2 regions of the Methyloversatilis sp. XJ19-13 genome follow, and region 1 is predicted to be linked to the other one. Evidence: riboswitches for the same ligand, from Rfam matches in the RefSeq annotation. Region 1 holds a riboswitch; the other holds the start of a gene.
What was found. A riboswitch is a leader RNA that binds a small molecule or an ion and turns the genes downstream of it on or off. The one in region 1 is predicted to bind cyclic di-GMP.
Positions count from the first base shown of each region.

Region 2: linked by a shared signal. The riboswitch ahead of NMQ14_RS16770 (zinc-dependent metalloprotease) and the one ahead of NMQ14_RS03810 (DUF1631 domain-containing protein) in region 1 are both predicted to bind cyclic di-GMP.

Region 1 is NZ_JANINH010000002.1:263,273-273,923, reverse strand. Features, by position in the region: gene NMQ14_RS03820 (DUF3106 domain-containing protein) at 1-324, opposite strand, end outside; gene NMQ14_RS03815 (hypothetical protein) at 480-812, shown strand; gene NMQ14_RS03810 (DUF1631 domain-containing protein) at 826-3,201, opposite strand; cyclic di-GMP riboswitch class I at 3,289-3,379, opposite strand; gene NMQ14_RS03805 (HDOD domain-containing protein) at 3,522-4,379, opposite strand; gene thrC (threonine synthase) at 4,494-5,927, opposite strand; gene NMQ14_RS03795 (hypothetical protein) at 6,020-6,754, opposite strand; gene NMQ14_RS03790 (homoserine dehydrogenase) at 7,070-8,383, opposite strand; gene NMQ14_RS03785 (GNAT family N-acetyltransferase) at 8,380-8,865, opposite strand; gene NMQ14_RS03780 (pyridoxal phosphate-dependent aminotransferase) at 8,855-10,126, opposite strand; gene NMQ14_RS03775 (Mth938-like domain-containing protein) at 10,286-10,651, shown strand, end outside.
Region 2 is NZ_JANINH010000017.1:1,560-12,210, forward strand. Features, by position in the region: gene NMQ14_RS16760 (PEP-CTERM sorting domain-containing protein) at 1-495, shown strand, start outside; gene NMQ14_RS16765 (MarR family winged helix-turn-helix transcriptional regulator) at 564-1,085, opposite strand; cyclic di-GMP riboswitch class I at 1,232-1,321, shown strand; gene NMQ14_RS16770 (zinc-dependent metalloprotease) at 1,535-3,910, shown strand; gene proC (pyrroline-5-carboxylate reductase) at 4,016-4,828, shown strand; gene NMQ14_RS16780 (YggT family protein) at 4,883-5,449, shown strand; gene NMQ14_RS16785 (dihydroorotase) at 5,668-6,966, opposite strand; gene NMQ14_RS16790 (aspartate carbamoyltransferase catalytic subunit) at 7,013-7,981, opposite strand; gene pyrR (bifunctional pyr operon transcriptional regulator/uracil phosphoribosyltransferase PyrR) at 7,984-8,475, opposite strand; gene ruvX (Holliday junction resolvase RuvX) at 8,462-8,908, opposite strand; gene NMQ14_RS16805 (YqgE/AlgH family protein) at 8,901-9,479, opposite strand; gene NMQ14_RS16810 (deoxyribodipyrimidine photo-lyase) at 9,567-10,651, shown strand, end outside.

The DNA.
Region 1 (10,651 bases):
GATTTCGCGCCGCTGCTCCGGCGGCAACGCCGACAGGCGTTCGCGCAGACGTTCGCGAAACTTCCGGCGCTCGTCCGGCGTGGCGGCACGCAGCTTCTCGCGCAGGGCGCCGGCACGCGCATCGCGCTCGGCGGCCGGCAGGGTGCTCCAGGTCTGCGGGTCGGGTACTTCGGGCAGCGCGGCCTGTGCGCTGCCCGACAGGATCCCGAACGCGAGCACGCACACGATCAGGAGCAGGATCGGAATCGGGAGGTACGGCCGGCCCATGGCGTCGTCGGAGGAGAGTGTGAACAAGTTGGTTCCAGGCATCACGGTCACCAGCATTGAACGCGCGGGACGACGGATTCTTACGCGACATCCGGGGCCGCCGCAAAACCTTGCATCCGCTTACATACGGGCGACGTAAGGACCTGCGGGCGCGCAGCGTTCAAGCGATGCAGGCGATGCATTCGCACGCCGCTGATCTTCCGGAGACCACCATGAAAGCCCTTCCGCTCGCCGCCCTGCTCGCCCTTGCCTTCAGCACCGTGGCACTCGCTCAGCCCACGCTGTCCGATCGCATGGAAACCCGCATCGACAACCGGCAGGACAGACAGGAAACGCGGATCGACCGCGGAATCGAAAAGGGGGCGGTCACCGCGCACGAAGCCGCCCGGCTGGAACATCAGCAGGCGCATATCGATCGCGTGGACAGCCGGGCAATGGCCGATGGCGCGATCGATCACAAGGAAGCCGTCAGGATGGAACGCATGCAGGATCGCGCCAATGCCAGCATCCGGCATCAGAAGCATGATCGTCAGCTGCGTCGCTGACGGTCAGCAGCCCTTAATGCGCGCGCTGCTGGCCGAGCGCCTGGCTGACCGCCCGGTCGAACATCGGCTGATTGTCGACCACGCGTGCTTCGCCGTTCGCCAGTTGCAGCGCCAGCGCGTCAGGTGCGATCGAGGTGGCCCGCGTCGAACCGGGATTGGTGAACAGGTAAATGCCGCGTTGCGGGCTGACCCAGTTCAGGCGCATGCGTACGAAACTGCCGTCAACCTGGCGAAACTCGATCCAGTCGCCGCGCTTGAGTTCGAACACACGGTCCTGCTCCTGGATGTCGAGTGGTGACGGCAGGTTCAATGAAATGTCATTGAGCTCCAGGCCGTCCTGCTCGACATGCTCGCTGACCACTTCCGGTGCCGGCACATCGTCATTCGCGGAGTAGGCCTCGGGTACCCACTGTTCAACTGCCGGTGGAGCTGTCACCGCACCGGGTTTGAGCCACTGTGCGTGCAGGTCGAACAGGCCGTTGAGCAGCATCAGCTTGTCGGCAGGATGGGCGCCTGCCAGGTCGAAGCCCTGGTTGAGGCGGCGCAGCAAACCGGGCAGCGCCACCACGAGGGCGCGGCGTTCGTCCGCATCGGCCTTGGCCTGTACGCTCCAGATCAGTTCGTCGATGGTGGCGAGCGCCTGCTGGTAATCAACGGCCGCATCCGGACCGGTATCGACATGCTTGCGCAGCAGCCGCCGCCACACGCCATCGAGCAGACTTTGCACCACACCGGGCAGCGGCTTGCGCAACCGGTCATCAATTTCGTCGTCGGCGGCTCGCCGCGCATCTTCGCGGCGCAGTCGTTCCTGCTCGCGCGCACTGGCGATCAGCGCCGCGGCTTCCGCACGTTGCGTCTCGTCTGCTTCCAGTTCGGTGACGAAGGCGCGCAGGTCTTCGCTGCAGGCCTCGAACAGGCTCAGATCGCGATCGAAATCTCGCAGGATGCGGTCGACGATTTCCGCCAGCTTGATGTAAAGGGGGTCTTCGTGACCGACGTCGCGCCCCCAGCGCATCATCGAGTTGGAAATCAGGTCGAGCAGTCGGCGCGCCGGATGCGCCTTGCTGGAGAAGAAGCTGCGGTCCAGCATGGCCACCTTGACCAGCGGAATCTGCAGCCGGCCGACCAGCGCCTTGATCGGATCGGCGATATCGGCGTCGTCGAAGATGAGGTCGAACAGCATGGCGACGATGTCGACCGTGATCGCATCGAACTGCCCGAGATGGCGGCCCAGTTCGGAGGTACGGAAATTGCGCAGCAGATTGGGCGGAATGCCGAGGTTGAAGGACGCAGCGGCCGGCACAGAAAGGTCGGCGTCGGACTGAAGTGCGCTGAGCGCCTCGAACACGAAGGGCGACGCCAGCCCGGCCGGGTTTGCTCCGGCTGCGCCGATCGGCGGCAGCGTAATGCCCTGTGCCGCCATCTGGCCCTGGACCAGTTGCGACAGCATGGCGTAGATATCGCCGTCAGCGTCCGCAGCAGCGCCAAACGCAGCTTGCTCGCCGAAGCCGCCACTCACGGACGACATGCCGAAGCCGGGCATCGATGCGGTGAAGCCTGCGTCCTGGGCGCCGCCTGTCGAAGGAAAGCCACCCTGCCCGCTTACAGACTGCGCAAAACCACCGCTGACCATTCCCGCCGGATCGCCGGCTGCGCCATTGCCCTGCATGGGCGGTACGCCCGCCACGCCGGCGCGTGCTCCGACGTTGCGGCGGAAGCCGCGACGCAGTCCCGGCAGGACGTTCTGCCGCTGCAGTCGTACGTTGAGGTCCTGGTAAAGCTTTGAAAGTTCGCGTGAAATCTGCGATTCGAGCGACTGCAGCAGCACCAGCCGCATCTGCACGCTGGCATCGACCTCTTCGCACGCAGCGCGCAGCGCCTTGGCGACGCCTTCGGTGCCGAGCGGATTGTCCTGATCGGTCGGGTCTGACTTGCCGAGCAGTGAACCCAGACGCTGTTCGACGCCGAACAGCTCCTCGTCGCAGTGTTCCTTCAGCTTGCGGGTGAGTTCATGGACAGCCAGATCCTGAGTCAGGTCGTCTTCGCCCACCAGGCTGAGTTCGTCAAGTGAAGTCGGTACCGCTGAGCGTGACGATTCGACCGGCTCGCCGCGTACGCGCGCGTCGAAATAGCGAGTCAGGTGGTCGATGAACGTTTGTTCGATGCCGGCCCACTGCTGGCGGGCCTTGCCGCAGGTGAACATGTAGAGGTTGCGCTGGTCGCGATCGAGTTCCGCCTCGGCCCGGGCGACCAGATCTTCTTCGATCTTTTCGAGCATGCCGCGCAGCGAATCACGCAGGCGCCGGATCGTGAAATCGCGGCAGTCGCTGATCACCCGCCCTCGTTCGGGCGGTACGGCAGTCTGTTTCGGCAGGGGTACAGCGCTCATGATTCACCTTTGCGGCCGCGCACGGCGGTCGGTAAAGGCTGAAACGGGGCGCAAAGTCAGGACCGGACGCGAGGCGGGGTACAGCTTCGCGGCGGCCCCGCTGTCGTGGGGCGCCGGGGCACCCGGTAGACCGGAAACTTTGCGTCGCCACCTTTCGGTGGGTTTGCCCTGGTTCAGCTTCAATATGTCGTCACATCATTTAACGACTGCGCTGCGCCCGACTTTAGGGTCTGCAAGAATTTGATTCGTACATCACTTTTACAGTCGGCGCATCGCTGGGCAACGCGACGCACCCATCAAACGAGAACAGATCCAAGCTCTCAAATCTGCAATGTGGCGATGATGGAATCGATCTCTTCCTTCGATTCCGCAACCACCGCTTCCAGCGTTTCGTTGTCGATGTCCGAGGTCGCCGCGTCGGCGAGCAGACCGTCTTCTTCCGGCGACAGCGTGGTGAACGGATTCGGAAATGCCGCCATGCTCTCGGCAAGGAACAGCACATCACCCAGCGAACGGGGCGGCACGACGGCACCTTCGAACGACGGTGCATCGACGGCTGCGATGACCTGCTCCGGTACCTTGAGCGATTCGAGCACCGCGCGGCCGACGCTCTGGCTGAAACTGAACATCAGCCCACCCAGTTCGGCTTCGCGCTGCAGCAGCGCAGGAAAGGCCGATGCGCGGGCCAGCAGGTAGAACTGGCCGATCTCATGGACCAGACCGGCGAACATGGCCGTATCGGCGTTCAGCCGCGAAAGGCGACGCGCGATCACGTAGCTCAGCGCCGAAACGTGGATGGTGTGCCGCCACAGGTCGTGCGTCAGGACGCGCAGACGTTCGTCGGCGCGCGCATCGACCATCTGGCGGACGATGAGCGACATCGTGAGCATGCGGATCGGCTCGGTACCGACGCGCGTCACCGCGGTGCGGACGTCCGTTATTTCGTTGCCGCTGCGGTTGTAGGCGACCGAATTGGCGAGGCGCAGCGCCTTCGCGCTGAGCACCGGCTCGGCGCCAACCAGCCGGCACACCTCATTGACGTTGATATCGGGATTTTCAAGCGCCTGCCGGATGCGAAGCGACACATCAATGCTGGTCGGGAAGACGATGTCGCCCGATTCAAGTTCGGCTGAAAGCCGCTGCAGTGCCTCAAGCGATGAATTCACCGGCTCACCCATGACATGTTCTCCGTGACGCACCGCGGTGCGCATGTGGTTCGATGCCTGTGTATACGGCAGCGTGCGGTTCGGACTTGATCCCCGATTCCGCCCGCGCTGCTGCCTGCCTGCCGATTATCCAGTGTTGCGGGCAATGAAGGCCTTCATTGCGGCCACGTCGGTACCCATCACCTCGTAGCGCTGCGGCAACGATTCGAGGTGCTCCATGCCGTGCGGGCGGACCGGCTCGCAGCCCAGTGCTTCGACCACGGTTTCCGAGAACTTGGCCGGCAGTGCAGTTTCGAGCACCACCATCGGCACACCGGCTTCGCGCCGCTCCAGCGCCACCTTCAGGCCGTCGGCGGTATGCGTGTCGATGGCGCGCCCCCAGCGCTGATGCGCCAGCCGCATCGTGGCGACACGATGGGCATGGTTGCTCGAACCGGACTGGAAGCCGTACTCGGACGCGACCTTGCCGAACAGCCCGGTGCCCGACAGATCGAACGGGCGGCCGCGATCGACTTCGCCCCACATCGCCCTCACCTGCCCGGTGTCGCGACCGGTGAGATCGAAGATGAAGCGCTCGAAATTGCTCGCCTTGGAAATATCCATCGACGGGCTCGTGGTGTGCAGCGTTTCCGCATTGCCGCGCGGCCGATAGACGCCGGTGCGGAAAAACTCGTCGAGGACGTCGTTTTCGTTCGTGGCCACCACCAGATGCCGGATCGGCAGGCCCATCATGCGGGCGATGTGACCGGCGCACACATTGCCGAAGTTGCCGGACGGCACGGTGAAGCTCACCTGCTGGTCATCGCGCTGCGTCGCGGCGAAGTACGCCTTGAAATAGTAGACAACCTGCGCCGACACGCGCGCCCAGTTGATCGAATTGACGGTGCCGATGCGGTACTTCGCCTTGAAATCGAGGTCGTTCGATACCGCCTTCACCATGTCCTGGCAGTCGTCGAACACACCGCGCACCGCGATATTGAAGATGTTCGGGTCCTGGAGACTGAACATCTGGGCGCTCTGGAAGCGGCTCATCTTGCCGTGCGGACTGAGCATGAACACGCGGATGCCGCGCTTGCCGCGCATTGCGTATTCGGCGCTCGAACCGGTATCGCCCGACGTGGCGCCGAAGATGTTCAGCTCGGCACCATTTTTCGCCAGTGCATACTCGAACAGGTTGCCGAGCAACTGCATCGCCATGTCCTTGAACGCCAGCGTCGGGCCGTTCGACAGTTCGAGCAGATGCAGGTCGGGTTCCAGCGTGTACAGCGGCGTGATGTCGCGGGCGTCGGAGCCCGACACGGTGTTGCAGTAAACCTCGGGCCGATAGGTGCGTTCGATCAGCGTGCGCAGGTCGTCGGACGGCAGGTCGTCGGCGAAGCGCGACAGCACCGCGAAGGCCAGCTGGCGGTAATCCATGCCGCGCATGGACCCGAGCTCGGCCGGTGTGAACGTCGGGTAGTGCACAGGCATGGCGAGACCGCCATCCTCCATCAGTCCGCCCAGCAGGATGTCGGTGAAGCGCTTCTGCGGCGCGAGGCCGCGGGTGGATACGTAATACATTGATATTTACTGATATCGGAAGTGGCTGCAAACCAATCTGAAAAATAATAAAAATCTAGTGGCCACAGACTTTCTCTCCCCTGAAGTCTTGGTCAAGAAACTTCTTCAAGTCGCAGATAATGCACATTAAGGGTTCTCATTTCTGATGCCCATATTACAAAATAATCGCCCCTGATGGGATAAAATCGATTTTTCTGGTCGAAGGTCTCGCTCGCGTCCTGCGATATTTCTCGACGCGACACATCCTCAAGAACAAGCCGGTCAATTGAACCATCTGGGTTCAGGAAAAACTCTACGAGGCGCCCTAAATAAAGCTGGGCACTCCCTCCAACTTCAACCACTGCCGCAACCAAAACCCCATCCGGTGGCGTATCGGCATCGTAACCATTCAACAGGTAATACCACGGTGTATCAAAACGAAACCAACGTGAAAGTATTGTACCGTCCCGGTCTAGACGGAAGTGAGTGATTGCGCCGCGCAGTGCGCGGCCGACGAGAAAAGCCGCAAAGTATAGAATCAGGAAATAAGCAGCTATCGCATTACGGTGAGAAGCCACCCTGGTCACCGCATCGGCGTAGCCAACTGCGCGGTCACCCGACATCAATAACAGCAAGTCATCGACCCGCACAATCCAAGGTGTGAAAATTTCGACGGATACACTTCCCAACCCATTCAGAACGAAGGCCAGCAATATAGCGTTAGTGATCGACCGGCTAAATGGAAGGGTGTCAAGTACGGTACGTTCAGGTCGTCTGAATTCCGCCTGCAGTATAAAACCTGGAAGTAGAAGTAGAAACAAGATAACTGTCGGTAGCGCGATATTCATAAGCAGTGCTCAGCAAGCACATTCCGCTGCCGTGTTGCCACGTTGAATTGGGTGGGCTGACAGATCCTTAGTCACCACCCCGCACCGTACGAATCGGGACCACAGAGATTCGAACCTTGCCTTTACTAAGCTCTATTGTTACCTCATCCGGCTCACGGCCCGAGGTCACCGATTGCATGGCCTGGCGAAGTTGCTCCCGATCCTTGGGCACTTTCAGAAAATTCATCAGTTTCGAGCTAGCAGCCACTTTCATAGCGCGTCTCCCAGTTGTTAATGTACTGAAAATACGATTGCTCTCCTCGAATTGCAAGTCACTCAGCCGTTCAGCTCTTCAAGGCGCAGACGCGTCACGCTGCCCACCGTGCTGTCGAGTGCTTCGATGCGTGCGATGGCGGCATCGACCTTTTTCTCGCGCGTCACGTGGGTCAGCATGATGATGTTCGCCTGCTGTTCGCCTTCCGACGGCTCTTTCTGCAGCATGGCGTCGATGCTGATTTCCTGGTCGGCGAGGATGCGAGTGATGTCGGCCAGCACCCCCGGCCTGTCCTGCACGCGCAGGCGCAGATAGTAGGCGCTCTCGACTTCGCTGATCGGAAGGATGGGGGTGTCGGACAGCTGATCGGCGCGGAATGCCAGATGCGGCACGCGATGTTCCGGGTCAGCCGTGTGCAGACGGGTCACGTCGACCAGGTCGGCGATCACCGAGCTCGCTGTCGGCTCGGCGCCGGCACCGCGGCCGTAATACAGCGTGGCGCCGACCGCGTCGCCTTTCACCAGCACCGCATTCATCACGCCCTCGACATTGGCGATCAGGCGCTTCGACGGGATCAGCGTCGGGTGCACGCGCAGTTCGAAACCGTCGGCCTTGCGCTTGGTGATGCCCAGCAGCTTGATGCGATAGCCCAGCGCTTCGGCGTAGCGTATGTCGTCGGCGGTCAGTTTCGTGATGCCTTCGATGTGCGCGCGGTCGAACTGGACCGGGATGCCGAACGCGATCGACGACAGCAAGGTGATCTTGTGTGCGGCATCGACGCCTTCGATGTCGAAGGTCGGATCGGCTTCGGCGTAGCCCAGCCGCTGTGCGTCGGCCAGCGCGTCGGCGAAGGTCAGGCCCTTGTCGCGCATTTCCGACAGGATGTAGTTGGTGGTTCCGTTGATGATGCCGGCCACCCACTCGATGCGGTTGGCCGTCAGCCCTTCACGCACCGCCTTGATGATGGGGATGCCACCGGCGACCGCAGCCTCGAACGCCACCATGACGCCCTTGGCCTGCGCCGCGGCGAATATTTCCTGCCCGTGCGTGGCCAGCAGCGCCTTGTTGGCGGTCACCACATGCTTGCCATGGGCGATCGCCTCGAGCACCAGTTCCTTCGCGATGGTGTAGCCACCGATCAGTTCGACCACGATGTCGATGTTCGGGTCGCGCACGACCTCGAAGGCATCGCCGGTCACTTTCACCTTGCCACCGGTCAGCTGCTGCGCGCGGGCGGTATCGCGGTCGGCTACCGCGGTGATCTGGATCGGCCGACCGGCGCGACGGGTGATTTCTTCCTGGTTGCGGGTCAGGACCGTCCAGGTTCCGCCACCGACGGTGCCGATGCCGAGCAGACCTACATTGATGGGTTTCATGCCTTGCCTCGTGTGGAATGTCGTTGCGGGACCGTGTCCAGATCCCGCGAAAAAAGGAAACAGGCGATGTGCATGCCTTCGCGATGGTAGAAGCGGCGCGCATCGACGCGCTGTGTGCCGGAGTCAAGCCTGAGGCGCGTGGCCCCGCGTTCTGTTGCCTCGTGCGCAAGCCAGTCGAGAAGGGTCTTGCCGACCCCCTGCGAGCGAGCCGCCGGTGCGGTGACCAGGTCATCTATATAGAAGTGCACACCGCTCGACGTGTTGCGGTGACAGCGGAAGACCGCCACGCCGAGCACCTGGTCATCGCGGACGGCCACGACCATTTCGCCGCCGTCGTCGAAAATGCCCTGCAATGTGCCGACGTAATCCGCAGGCAGATCGGGCCGGAGTGCGCGATGCACCGCTTCCGCGCGCGCCAGCCAGGATGGTTCGAGAACGGCGCGCCGGGCGGCCACCCGCACGACGGTGACCTCAGCGGCCATGACGCTTTCGGAAGCCGTCGAGGAAGCGGGCGATGCGTCCGATGGCTTCGCGCAGGTCGTCCTCGTGCGGCAGGAAGACGACGCGGAAGTGGTCCGGCCGCGGCCAGTTGAAGCCGGTGCCCTGCACCAGCAGCACACGCTGCTCTTCCAGCAGTTCGAGAATGAAGCGCTGATCGTCCTCGATCGGGTAGAGCTTCGGGTCAAGCCGCGGAAAAAGGTAAAGCGAGGCGCGCGGCTTGACGCAGCTGACGCCCGGGATCTGCGTCAGCAGCTCCCACGCGGTGTCGCGCTGTCGCGCCAGTCGTCCGCCCGGCGCAACCAGATCGTTGATCGTCTGATAGCCGCCGAGTGCGGTCTGGATCGCGAACTGGCCCGGGACGTTGGAGCACAGTCGCATCGACGCCAGCATGTTCAACCCGTCGATGTAGTCGCGCGCATGACGCTTGTCGCCCGATACGACCATCCAGCCGGCGCGGTAGCCGCAGGCGCGGTAGTTCTTCGACAGGCCGTTGAAGGTGACGAACAACAGGTCGTCGGCCAGCGAGGCGATCGACGTGTGGGTGGCGCCGTCGTACAGTGTCTTGTCGTAGATTTCGTCGGCAAACACGATCAGGTTGTTCTGGCGCGCGATCTCCACCAGATCCTGCAGCAGCGCGTCGGAGTACAGCGCGCCGGTCGGATTGTTCGGGTTGATGATGACGATGGCGCGCGTGTTGGCCGTGATCTTGGCGCGGATGTCGGCCAGATCGGGCATCCAGTCGGCGCCTTCGTCACAGATGTAGTGACGCGCCGTGCCGCCGGCCAGCGTCACTGCCGCGGTCCACAGCGGGTAGTCGGGCGCCGGCACGAGTACTTCGTCGCCGCTGTTGAGCAGGCCCTGCATGGCCATCACGATGAGCTCGGACGCACCATTGCCGATGAAGATGTCGTCCACGCCCACGCCCGGAATCCGCTTTTCCTGGCTGTACTGCATGATGGCCTTGCGCGGTGCAAACAAGCCGCGCGAATCGGTGTAGCCGGATGCGTCGGGCAGGTTGCGGATCACGTCCTGCACGATTTCCTCAGGCGCTTCGAAACCGAATGGCGCGAGGTTGCCGATGTTGAGCTTGATGACGCGCTGCCCTTCTTCCTCCATCTGGCGGGCCCGGGCGAGCACGGGGCCGCGGATGTCGTAACAGACGTTGGCGAGCTTTGAAGACTTCGAAACCGGAGGATGCACGATGGGGCGATCTGGAGAGGCGATGATTGGATGACTGGGCATGGGGCAGGTTGCGGCAGTCACCGGGATGACCGCCGTCGCGCGGACTTCATTGTCCGCCGACGAAAAAAGATATGATTGTATGCGAGCCCGCAAGGCAGGGCAAAAGCCGGTTGCCGGCGGCACCCGAAGACCACCTGGATCCTCTCCGACCGAACCACCGTGAAGCTGCACCAGACCCCGCGCCCGACCACCTACCTTGTCACCGGATTCGGTGATGGCTATCTGCAGATCGGCGAGCGCCAGCTGACGCGCACCGTGGTGCTCGGCCCCGGACTGCTGCGCGAGGACTGGGGTGCCGGCAGCATCGACCAGCTCGATGCCGCCGACTTTGCGCAACTGACCTCGCTCGATGCACAGATTCTTCTGCTCGGCACCGGCCCGACACAGCAGTTCCCGCACCCTTCCCTGCTGCGTCCGTTGATCGACGCCGGCATCGGCGTTGAAGTCATGGACACGCTGGCCGCAGCGCGCACCTACAACATACTGGTCGCGGAAGGCCGTGCCGTGGCCGCAGCACTCATCCTG
Region 2 (10,651 bases), on a different contig from region 1:
CAGGTCGGGTCGTCAAACCGCCTGATGCGTTCGGATCTCGACGGCTCCAACGTGCAGACGCTGCTGACCGGCCTGAACTCGTATGACTTCGAAGTCACCGCCAGCCACATCTACCTGACGACGACCGATGGCTTCGTGAAGCGCAGCAACCTCGACGGCAGCGACCTCACCACGCTGGCCAGCGGGCTGGGCTTCCTCAATGGCATCGACGTCACCGACGACACGATTTACGTGTCGGCGCTGCAGGCCCCGTTCACGACACCGCAAGGCAACACCACATTGGGCGCCGGTCGCATCCTCAGCATGACGCTGGATGGCAGTGGTGTGGTGGAAGTGATCCGGGCGCAGCAGGATTTCGATCCCAATCTGCCGTTCAGCCCGTCGCAGGTGCGCGGTGTGGCGGTGCTCGCAGTGCCCGAGCCGTCGTCTTACGCAATGCTGCTGGCGGGACTGGCGCTGACCGGTGTCGCGGCGCGGCGGTTGCGGCGGCATTGAATAAGTCTGCCGAAATAAAAAGGGGTCGCGAATGCGGCCCCTTTTCATTCATGCGGTGGCCGGCGTGCTCAGTCGCCGGCCACCGCATCGAGGTGGCGCGTCAGCGCCGAGCGCACGTCCTGCAATGCGGAAACCAGTTCGGACAGTTCGCGCGCCGAGCAGCCGGTGGCCGGGCCGAGCACGACAGGAATCTCACGGGCGCGCCGGCACGTGTCGTGGCCGGCTTCGGTCAAGCTCAGTTCCACCAGTCGTTCGTCGGCCGTCGACCGGCGACGGGTGATCAGCCCTGCGCTTTCCATGCGCTTGAGCAGCGGCGTCAAGGTACCTGAGTCGAGGAACAGCTGTTCGCCCAGCGCCGACACGCTCAGCGGCCGGTCGGCGTCGCCGAGTGCGAGCAACACGAGGTATTGCGGGTAAGTCAGGCCGATCTCGTTCAGCAGCGGCTTGAAGGCCTTGGTCATCGTCAGCGACGACGAATACAGCGTGAAACACAGCTGCGCCGTCACCGGCGTGGGGTGTGTCGTTTCGGAGATTGCGTCAGAGGCGGCATCTGAACCGGAAAAGCGGGATTGGCGGGGTTTCTGAGGCATCTTTCAATCGTATCAGCAAACAAATGGCCGCCTGCCGGGTTGTCGCGTCCGTGCAGACGTTGGTGCGCGCGGCCGGTTGTGCGACGACACAGTTGTTGTCGAAGTTCCGGTCAAGACACCTTCCGGCAGGCCGAAAACATCTCTGAATCTGAAAAAGGCAAGCCCGCGCGAAAGCCGGGTACGCAAAGTTACCGGTCTAATCCGTGTTCACACGGGATGACAGCGGGACCGCCAATCATCATCCGCCCCGTCCCCTGACGTGGCGGGCATGCGCGGGCTGCACCGGTAACACCCTGTCACCGGTCTGGAGTGTGTCCGCCATGGTTAGTCGTCGTTTCTCCGCAACAGTCTCTTTCCGCCGCGCTCGCACGGCGCCGTCGCGCCTAGCTCTGGCATGTGCCCTCGCGCTCTCCGCCTGGTCTGCCTGCGCCGCGACGCCTGCAGTCCTCATGCAAGCGCCTGTACTGGATGCCGTTGCCGATGCCGTGCCGGAAGGCGGCATGTGGCCGGTTCGTCTTGACCTCGCGCGACTGCGCGCTGCGCGCAGTGGCGAAATACTGCACTTTGCACTGCCCGACGGTACAAGGCTCGACGTGGTATTCGACTCGACCATCGACCAGCCCGATGGCGTGCAGTGGATCGGCCATCTTGCGGCCGGCCGGCAGTTTCCGGTTCGTCTGCGCCTTGATGGCGCGCTCGCCTCGGGCGTCATCCGTACGCCGGATGGCGGCTATGTGCTGGGTCATGTGGACGGGAGGCAGCTGGTCGGTGCTGACCTTGCGGCGCAGGCCGATCCGGTGACCGTCGAGAGCTTGCCGGCGATGTTCGCCCCGTCTGTCGCCGTCCTCGATGAAGCGCGCGGTACCGCGCGCAGCGCCGACGAACCGGAACTGCGAAAGCCGGCCGACGCAGCCCATCCGGTCACGGTCGATCTGGTCGCCATGTCGGCGCTGGAGCCCGGCGCCGACATGGCCTTGTCGATTCCGGACCACGGCGACTATCGCGTGGCCTATGACCGCACTGAACCGGGCGATACCGACAGCACGACCTGGGTCGGTCACCTGAAGGATTACGGCCCGGAGTTCCGCGTCATCATTACATCGGGTCCGAACGGCAGCGTCGGCAACATCCTGACGCCGTCCGGCGAAATCCTGCTGGTCAGCGACGGCGGCTCGCAGTGGCTGGTCGATCCGCAGCGCTCCGGTCTGTCGCAACTGGAGCCGGACCACGCCGATGCAGTGGGTGAAGTCGTTGCCGGTGGCCCGATGGAGGCCGAAGGCGCTGCCGGGGGCGGGCCGACCGCCGCCGCCAGCAGCACCACGACCGCCAGCAGCGCCACCACCCCGACAACCCAAGCGTCGGCCAGTGCCACCACGGTGGATGTGCTGGTGCTCTACACGGCCGGCTTCAAGACACGCAACGGCAGTCTGTGGGCGACCCGCATCGCGCAACTGATCGCGTTGTCGAACCAGGCTTACATCGACAGCGGCGTTGCCATGCGCGTCCGTCTGGTAGGCAGCGAACTGGTCGGCGAACCGGATACCACCTCGAATACGAATGCGTTGAGCGCCCTGGCGCGCGGTACGGGCAATTTCTCCGGCGTACCGGCGCTACGCAAGAAGTACGGCGCCGATCTGGTCACCCTGGTACGTCCGTTCAACATGAATGCGCAAGGCGGCAATTGCGGCGTCGGCTACATCGGCGGCTACAACGGCGCACCGGTTTCGGCCTACGCCGCCTACGGCTATTCGGTGGTCAGCGACGGCCGTGATGTCGCCGGCACCGGCTATTACTGCACTGATTACACCTTCACGCACGAGCTCGGCCACAACATGGGCCTGATGCACGACCGCGACACGGTTGCGCGGCAGGGTGGCGGCAAGGGCAGCCACGACTACGCCTTCGGCTTCGGGCGCAACGGCAGCTTTGGCTCGGTCATGAGCTACATCTCGCCGGTGATCGGGCGCTTTTCCAACCCTGACCAGAAAAACTGCGGCGGCAGCTTTGCGTGCGGTACACCAGTCGGTACGCCAAACAGTGCGCACAATACGCTGGCACTGAACAACAGTCGCGGAGCGATCGCCGCCTTCAGTCCGACCATGGTGGCCGGTACCTTCCAGATATCGGGCACGATTTCCAGCGTCGGCAAGCCGGTGGCCGGCGTCGCGCTGAGCGCCAGCAACGGTGGCAACTGCACGCCCAGCGGCAGCACCGGCGCCTGGGCCTGCGTGGTGCCGCAGAACTGGAGCGGCGTCATCACCCCGAACGTGCCGGCCGGCCGTGCAACGCCGGGCAACTTCAGTTTCAGCAAGATCAGCGCGGCGCAGACCGGCCGCAACTTCGTGCTGCCGGGACAGACCATCAGCGGCACCATCACTCAAGCAGGCAAGGCGCTACCCAACGCCGCAGTCACTGCCGGCAATGGCGTCTCGTGCAGCGCGACCGATTCCGGCGGCACTTATCGCTGCACGGTTCCATGGGGCTGGAGCGGCACGGTCACGCCCGCCATGCCGGCCGGGGCTGTCACACCGGCCTCGCGAGCGGTCAGCGCGGTGAAGACGACGCAAAACGGATTGAATTTCGTCGTTACCACAGTGCAGATCAGCGGGACGGTGACGCGCGCCGGCAAGCCGGTTGCCAAGCTCGTCATGCTCGGGAGCAGCGGCGCAAGCTGCAGCGCAATTGCCGCGAACGGCAGCTATGCCTGTACCGTACCAAAGGGCTGGAGCGGCATCATCCTGCCCTCGGCCGCAGCGAACCCACCTTATCTGTCGGTGACTGCCGTGAAGGCTGCGCAGCCGGGTCGCAACTTCGCGCTGCGCTGATCACGCTGGCGGGCGACAAAGGTCGTTCCGCCCATCCGCCCGCTGCGGTTACCATATTGTCCTTCGGCCCGCTTTTTGCGGGCCGCGACCTTTGACGGGGTGGGCATGCAGATCACTTTCATCGGCGGCGGCAATATGGCCAGTGCGCTGATCGGCGGCTGGGTCAGACGCGGTGGCGATGCGGCGGGTATCTGCGTGGTCGAACCGCAGGCTGCGTCACGCGCGCGCTTGGCCAGTGACTTCTGCGTCCGGGCGATCGAAACGCCGGACGCCGCCGCGCTGCGCTGCGACCTGATCGTGCTGGCGGTCAAGCCGCAGCAGATGCGCGAGGCGTGCGCCGGGCTCGCGCCAGCGCTCGACCACCAGACCGTGCTGAGCATCGCGGCGGGCCTGCGCGCGGCCGACCTGTCACGCTGGCTCGGCGGCTACACACGCATCGTGCGCGCCATGCCGAACACGCCGGCACTGATCGGTCAGGGCGTGACCGGCCTGTACGCCGACGCCGCAGTCAGCGACAGCGAGCGCGCGCAGGCGGAACAGGTGCTGGCCGCCGTCGGCAGCACGGTGTGGGTGGCGGAGGAACGCCTGATCGACGCCGTGACCGCCCTGTCGGGCAGTGGTCCGGCCTATGTATTCCACTTCATCGAAGCCATGGTGCGCGGCGGCGAGGCGCTCGGCCTGAGCGCCGATCAGGCGCACCGGCTCGCGGTCGCCACCTTCACCGGCGCCGCCGCGCTGGCGGCGCAAAGCCCGGAATCGCCCGGCACCCTGCGCGAACGCGTCACGTCCAAGGGCGGCACGACCGAAGCGGCGCTGAAGTCGATGGCCGCCGACGGTGTGGCAGACTCGATCGTGCGCGCACTCGCCGCGGCAGCGGCACGCGGCGCCGAGATGGGTGACCAGCTGGGTGCGCAATAGGCGCCGACCGCGGCCCGATCCTCTTTCCTTGCTGAATCACCTCACCACGAATCCATGCTGACCGACCTGATCCTGCTCGTCCTGAACGCCGTCGCCGGCTTCGTCACCACATTGCTGCTCGCCCGTTTCTACATGCAGTGGGCGCGTGTCAGCTTCCGCAACCAGCTGGGCCAGTTCGTCATCCAGACGACAGACTGGGCTGTACTGCCGGCGCGCAAGGTGATTCCCGCAGTGTTCGGCCTCGACATGGCGACCTTCGTCGTGGCCTGGCTGCTGCAGGTCGCGCTGCTGCTGCTGGCGGCCACGCTGCAAGGCGGCCTCGGTGCAGACAACCTGATTCCGCTGATCTTCCTGCGCGGGCTGTTCGAAGTGGCGCGCCTGTCGGTGTGGTTCCTGATCATCGCGCTGCTCATTTCGGCGGTGCTGAGCTGGGTGTCGCCGGGCAACCCTCTGGGCAGCATCCTGGGCGCCCTGACGCGGCCCTTCCTGCAGCCGATCCAGCGCGTCATGCCACCGATCGCCAACGTCGACCTGTCACCGCTGGTGCTCATCCTGCTGCTGCAGATCGTGCTCTACCTGATCGATGCGGCGTCGCGGCAGATCTTCGCACTGGTCATGTAACGCGGGCGAGCCCCGGCGGCATTCCACCGGGGCTTGGGCACAGCGGGGTTCGTTGGGCATCGCTGCGCTCACCCCAACCTACGGGGCAGCAAGCAGGTAGGTTGGGTGCAGCGATGCCAGCCGGGCAACCGCAGCACGTCGACCGTAGGTTGGGGTGAGCGCAGCGATGCCCAACAGCAGGCCTTCGATCATGCACTTCGGGCGGCGCCTGGCCGCCTCTACCTGGCGGCCTTGTCGTTCGCGGGCGTCTCGTACACCACCTGACCCGACACCAGCGTCGCGCACACCTTGCCCAGCAGCTCCCGACCGATGAACGGCGTGTTGCGGCCCTGACTGCGCAGCGTCGCGCGGCTGATCATGACGGGTGCGTCGGGGTCGAAGATGCACACGTCGGCGGCGCTGCCGATGCGCAGGTGTCCGGCGTCCAGCCCGAGCACGCGCGCGGCATCCGACGTGATGCGGGCGAGCGCCAGCCGCAGCGGCAGCTGCATTTCGCGCGCCCAAGACAGCGTGAGCGGCAGCAGCAGTTCCAGCCCGGTGGTGCCCGGTTCGGCTTCGGCGAACGGCACCTGCTTGGCGTCGTCATCGACCGGCGTGTGATCGGAACACAGTGCGTCGATGCGGCCGTCGGCCAGCGCGGCGCGCAGTGCCTCGCGGTCGAACTGCGCGCGCAGCGGCGGAATGGTGCGGCACTGCGGATCGAAGTAGCCGATGTCGACATCGCACAGGTGCAGCGAGTGGATGGCGACGTCGCAGCTCACCTTCAGCCCGTCGAGCCGTGCCTGGTCGATCAGCATCAGCCCGGCCCGGCTGGAAATGCGCGCCAGATGCAGGCGGCAGCCGGTGGCGCGGGCCAGTTGCAGCATCTGGCCGATGGCCAGCGTTTCGGCGAGTATCGGTATGCCGGTCAGGCCGAGCCGCGCGGCCACCTCGCCTTCGTGCGCGACGCCATCGGACGACAGGTGCAGATCGGTCGGCTGCAGCCATACGGTGTAGCCGAAGGTGGCGGCGTACTGCATGGCGCGGAACAGCACCTGCGTGTCGGCCACCGGCACATTGGCCTGGCTGAACGCAATGCAGCCGGCGTCGAACAGCTCGCCCATTTCGGTCAGCCGCTCGCCTTTCAGACCCATGGTCAGCGCACCGTGCGGATACACATGCGCGAGGTTGAGCATGCGTGCGCGGTGCTTCAACATTTCCACCAGCCCCGGCTCGTCCAGCACCGGGTCGGTGTCCGGCGGGCAGGCCAGACTGGTGATGCCGCCGGCGACCGCGGCGGCCATTTCTGATTCCAGCGTGGCGCGGTACTCCAGCCCCGGCTCGCGCAGCCGCGCACACAGGTCGATCAGGCCCGGCGCGACGATGCATCCCGCTGCGTCGATGACGCGGTTGGCGTGAAAGCCGTCCGGCGCGTCGCCCAGCGCCACCACCTTGCCGGCGGCGATGTACAGGTCGGTTGGCGCATCGATGTCCTGCGCCGGGTCGATCAGGTGACCGCCCTTGATGTGGATCTTCATGCGTTGACTCCGGCGGAGGTCTGTCGAAATGAGTCGAGGGGTGCCATCACGCTTCAACAGACCCCAGCATCGCCATGACGGCCATCCGCACGGCGATGCCGAAAGTGACCTGCGGCAGGATGACGGCCTGCCGACCGTCGGCCACTGCCGAGTCGATTTCGACGCCGCGGTTCATCGGCCCCGGGTGCAGCACGATGGCGTCCGGCTTGGCCAGCGCCAGCTTTTCCTGCGTCAGGCCGAAGAACTTGAAATATTCCTGCGGGCTGGGCAGCAGCGAGCCCTGCATGCGTTCGTTCTGCAGCCGCAGCATCATCACGACATCGACGCCGCGCAGACCTTCGGCCATGTCGTGGAAGACGCGACAGCCGAGCCGGTCGATGTCGGCCGGCAGCAGCGTTTTCGGCGCGATGGCGCGCAGGTCGGGCACGCCCAGCGTGGTCAGGGCGTGGATCTGGCTGCGCGCCACGCGCGAATGCAGGATGTCGCCGACGACCGCCACCGACAATTGCGTGAAGTCGCGCTTGTAGTGGCGGATGGTGTACATGTCGAGCAGGCCCTGCGTCGGGTGCGCGTGCCGCCCGTCGCCGGCGTTGATGACGTGGATGTGGTCGCGGCCGGTCGCTTCCAAGTGCTGGGCGATCAGGTAGGGCGCGCCGCTGGAGGCGTGGCGCACGACGAACATGTCGGCCTGCATCGCGGCGAGGTTGTCCACCGTGTCGAGCAGGGTTTCGCCCTTGTTGGTCGAACTGGTCGCGATGTTCAGGTTGATCACATCGGCCGACAGGCGCTTGGCGGCGATTTCGAAGGTGGTGCGGGTGCGCGTGCTGTTCTCGAAAAACAGGTTGAACACGCTTTTGCCGCGCAGCAGCGGCAGCTTCTTCACCTCGCGCTCGGCCACCACCGTGAACGGCTCGGCCGTATCGAGAATGCGCGTGATGACATCGCGCGGCAGGCCTTCCGTGGTCAGCAGGTGCTGCAGTTCGCCGTGCCGGTTCAGTTGCGGGTTGCGCGCCATGGTCAGCTCCCGGTCAGTCGCAGCGAGAGGGTGTCGCCGTCCTGCGCCAGTTTCACGCGCTGTCCGGGCGGCAGGTCGAGCGTCGCGGCGCAGTAGGTCGGCGCCACCGGCAGTTCGCGCCCGCCGCGATCGACCAGCACGGCCAGTTCGACCCGCAGCGGACGGCCGTAATCGAACAGTTCGTTCAGCGCGGCGCGTACCGTGCGGCCGGTGTGCAGCACGTCGTCGACCAGTATCAGGTGCCGGCCTTCGACCTCGAAGGGCAGCGCCGACGAGCGGGTGTCGCGCGCCAGACCGCGCTTGGCGTAGTCGTCGCGGTAGAAGCTCACGTCGAGCGAGCCGATCGGCTGGGCCAGTCCCAGCAGGGCGTGCAGTCGTTGCGCCAGCCATACGCCGCCGGTGTGCAGGCCGACCAGCGCCGTATCGGCGCCGACCCGCGAGCGAATCTGGTCGGCCAGCACGACCAGCAGGTGTTCTGCGTCAGGCAGTGACATCGAAATAGTCCTTGAGGATGAGCTGGGCCGCGTGTGCGTCCAGTTTCTGCTTGCGGCTGCGCCAGTCGCGCACGCCGCCTTCGTCGCGCAGCTGGGTGTCCGCTTCGGCCGAGGTGTAGCGCTCGTCCTGCAGCACGACCGGCAGGCGGTAGCGCCCTTCGAGCTGGCGTGCAAAGCGTTCGGCGCGCGCCGTCATGTCGTGCGGCACGCCGTCGGGCGACAGTGGCAGACCGACCACCAGCGTGACCGGCTTCCATTCGTCCAGCAGTCGACCGACGGCCGACCAGCGGGCGTCGTTGGTTTCGGCATCGAAGGTGAGCAGCGGACTGGCGCTGCGCAGTTCGCATTCGCCCACGGCAACGCCGATGCGTTTTTCGCCGAAGTCGAACGCCAGCACGGTACCGCGCGCAGGAAGACCACCCGGTTCAGGCATGCCCGGCCACGTCGGACAGCGACGCGAAATCGACGCCGAGCAGCTGCATCGCGGCGACCAGACGTTCTTCCGGCGGCAGGTCGAAGATGATGCCGCTGTCGGCGCGCACCGTGAGCCAGGCGTTCTGCGCCATTTCCCATTCGATCTGACCCGCCTGCCAGCCCGCATAGCCGAGCGTGACCAGCACGTCGTCCGGCTCGATTTCGCTGCCCAGTGCCTGCAGCACGTCGCGCGACGAGGTCAGACCCAGCCCGTTGCCGACATCGATGGTGGATTGCCATTCGCCGACCGGGCGATGAAGCACGAAGCCGCGGTCGGTCTGCACCGGGCCGCCGAAATAGACGGGCTGGCCCTGGAAACGCGGCGATTCGAGCGTGAGCTCAATGCGCTCGAACAGGTCTTCGAGCGACATGTCGATCGGCCGGTTGACGATGACGCCGAGCGCGCCCTGATCGTTGTGCTCGCACACCAGCGTGAGCGTGCGGGCGAAGTTCTTGTCGGCCATGGCGGGCATGGCGATCAGGAAGTGGCCGGTGAGATTGACCGTGGAAGTCGGTGCGTGCGCGTGCATGGCGGGATTTTATCCGTGTTGTGCGTTTGTCGCAGAACCTGTGCGACCCTCGCGACTCGAAATCGCGATCGGATCGTGGAGGTGGGTGTGGCAAAGAGTTCGTCCCGGCTGGTGTGGTTCCGTCGCGACCTGCGGGTGGATGACCACGCCGCGCTGTACCACGCGCTGCACGAAGGCGGCCCGGTGTGGTGCGTATTCGTGTTTGACACCGAAATACTGGACGAACTGCTGCGCGAAGGCTGGCGCGCCGACCGGCGGGTCGATTTCATCCACGCCGCCATTGTGGAGCTGGATGCGGCCCTGCGCGAGCTCGGTGGCGGCCTCATCGCGCGCCACGGTCGCGCGCGCGAACTGGTGCCCGCGCTGGCGCGCGAGCTGGGCGTGGACACCGTGGCCTGCAACCGCGACTACGAGCCGGCGGCACAGTTGCGCGACGCCGATGTCAGCGCCGAACTGGCGCGGCACGGCATCGGCTTCGAACAGTACAAGGACCAGGTCATCTTCGAGTGCGACGAAGTGCTGACGCTGGCGCACAAGCCTTTCTCGGTATTCACCCCGTACAAGAACGCCTGGCTGAAGAAGCTCACGCCCCATCAGCTTCAGGCCTATCCGGTACGCCGTTACGCGGCGGCACTTGTGGCACAGCCGCCCGCAGACATTCCGTCGCTGGCGGACATGGGGTTCGAGCAGACCAATCTGGCGACGCTGAAACTGCCCACCGGGGCGTCCGGCGCCGAAACGCTGTTCGACGAATTTCTCGACCGCATCGACCGCTACAAGCAGACGCGCGACTTTCCGGCGACCAAGGGACCGAGCTATCTGTCGGTGCATCTGCGCTTCGGCACGATATCGGTACGCCGGCTGGCGCGCGAGGCGCATGCGCGCGGTGGCGCCGGTGCCGAAGGCTGGCTGAACGAACTGATCTGGCGCGATTTCTACTTCCAGATCCTGTGGCACAACCCGCACGTGCTCAACGGCAGCTTCCGGCCCGAATTCGACGCCGTGCGCTGGGTGGACGACGAGGCGCGCTTCGCCGCGTGGTGCGAAGGCCGCACCGGTTATCCGCTGGTCGATGCGGCGCAGCGCCAGCTGGCGCAGACCGGCTACATGCACAACCGGCTGCGCATGGTCAGCGCGTCCTTCCTGACCAAGGATCTGGGCATTTCCTGGCG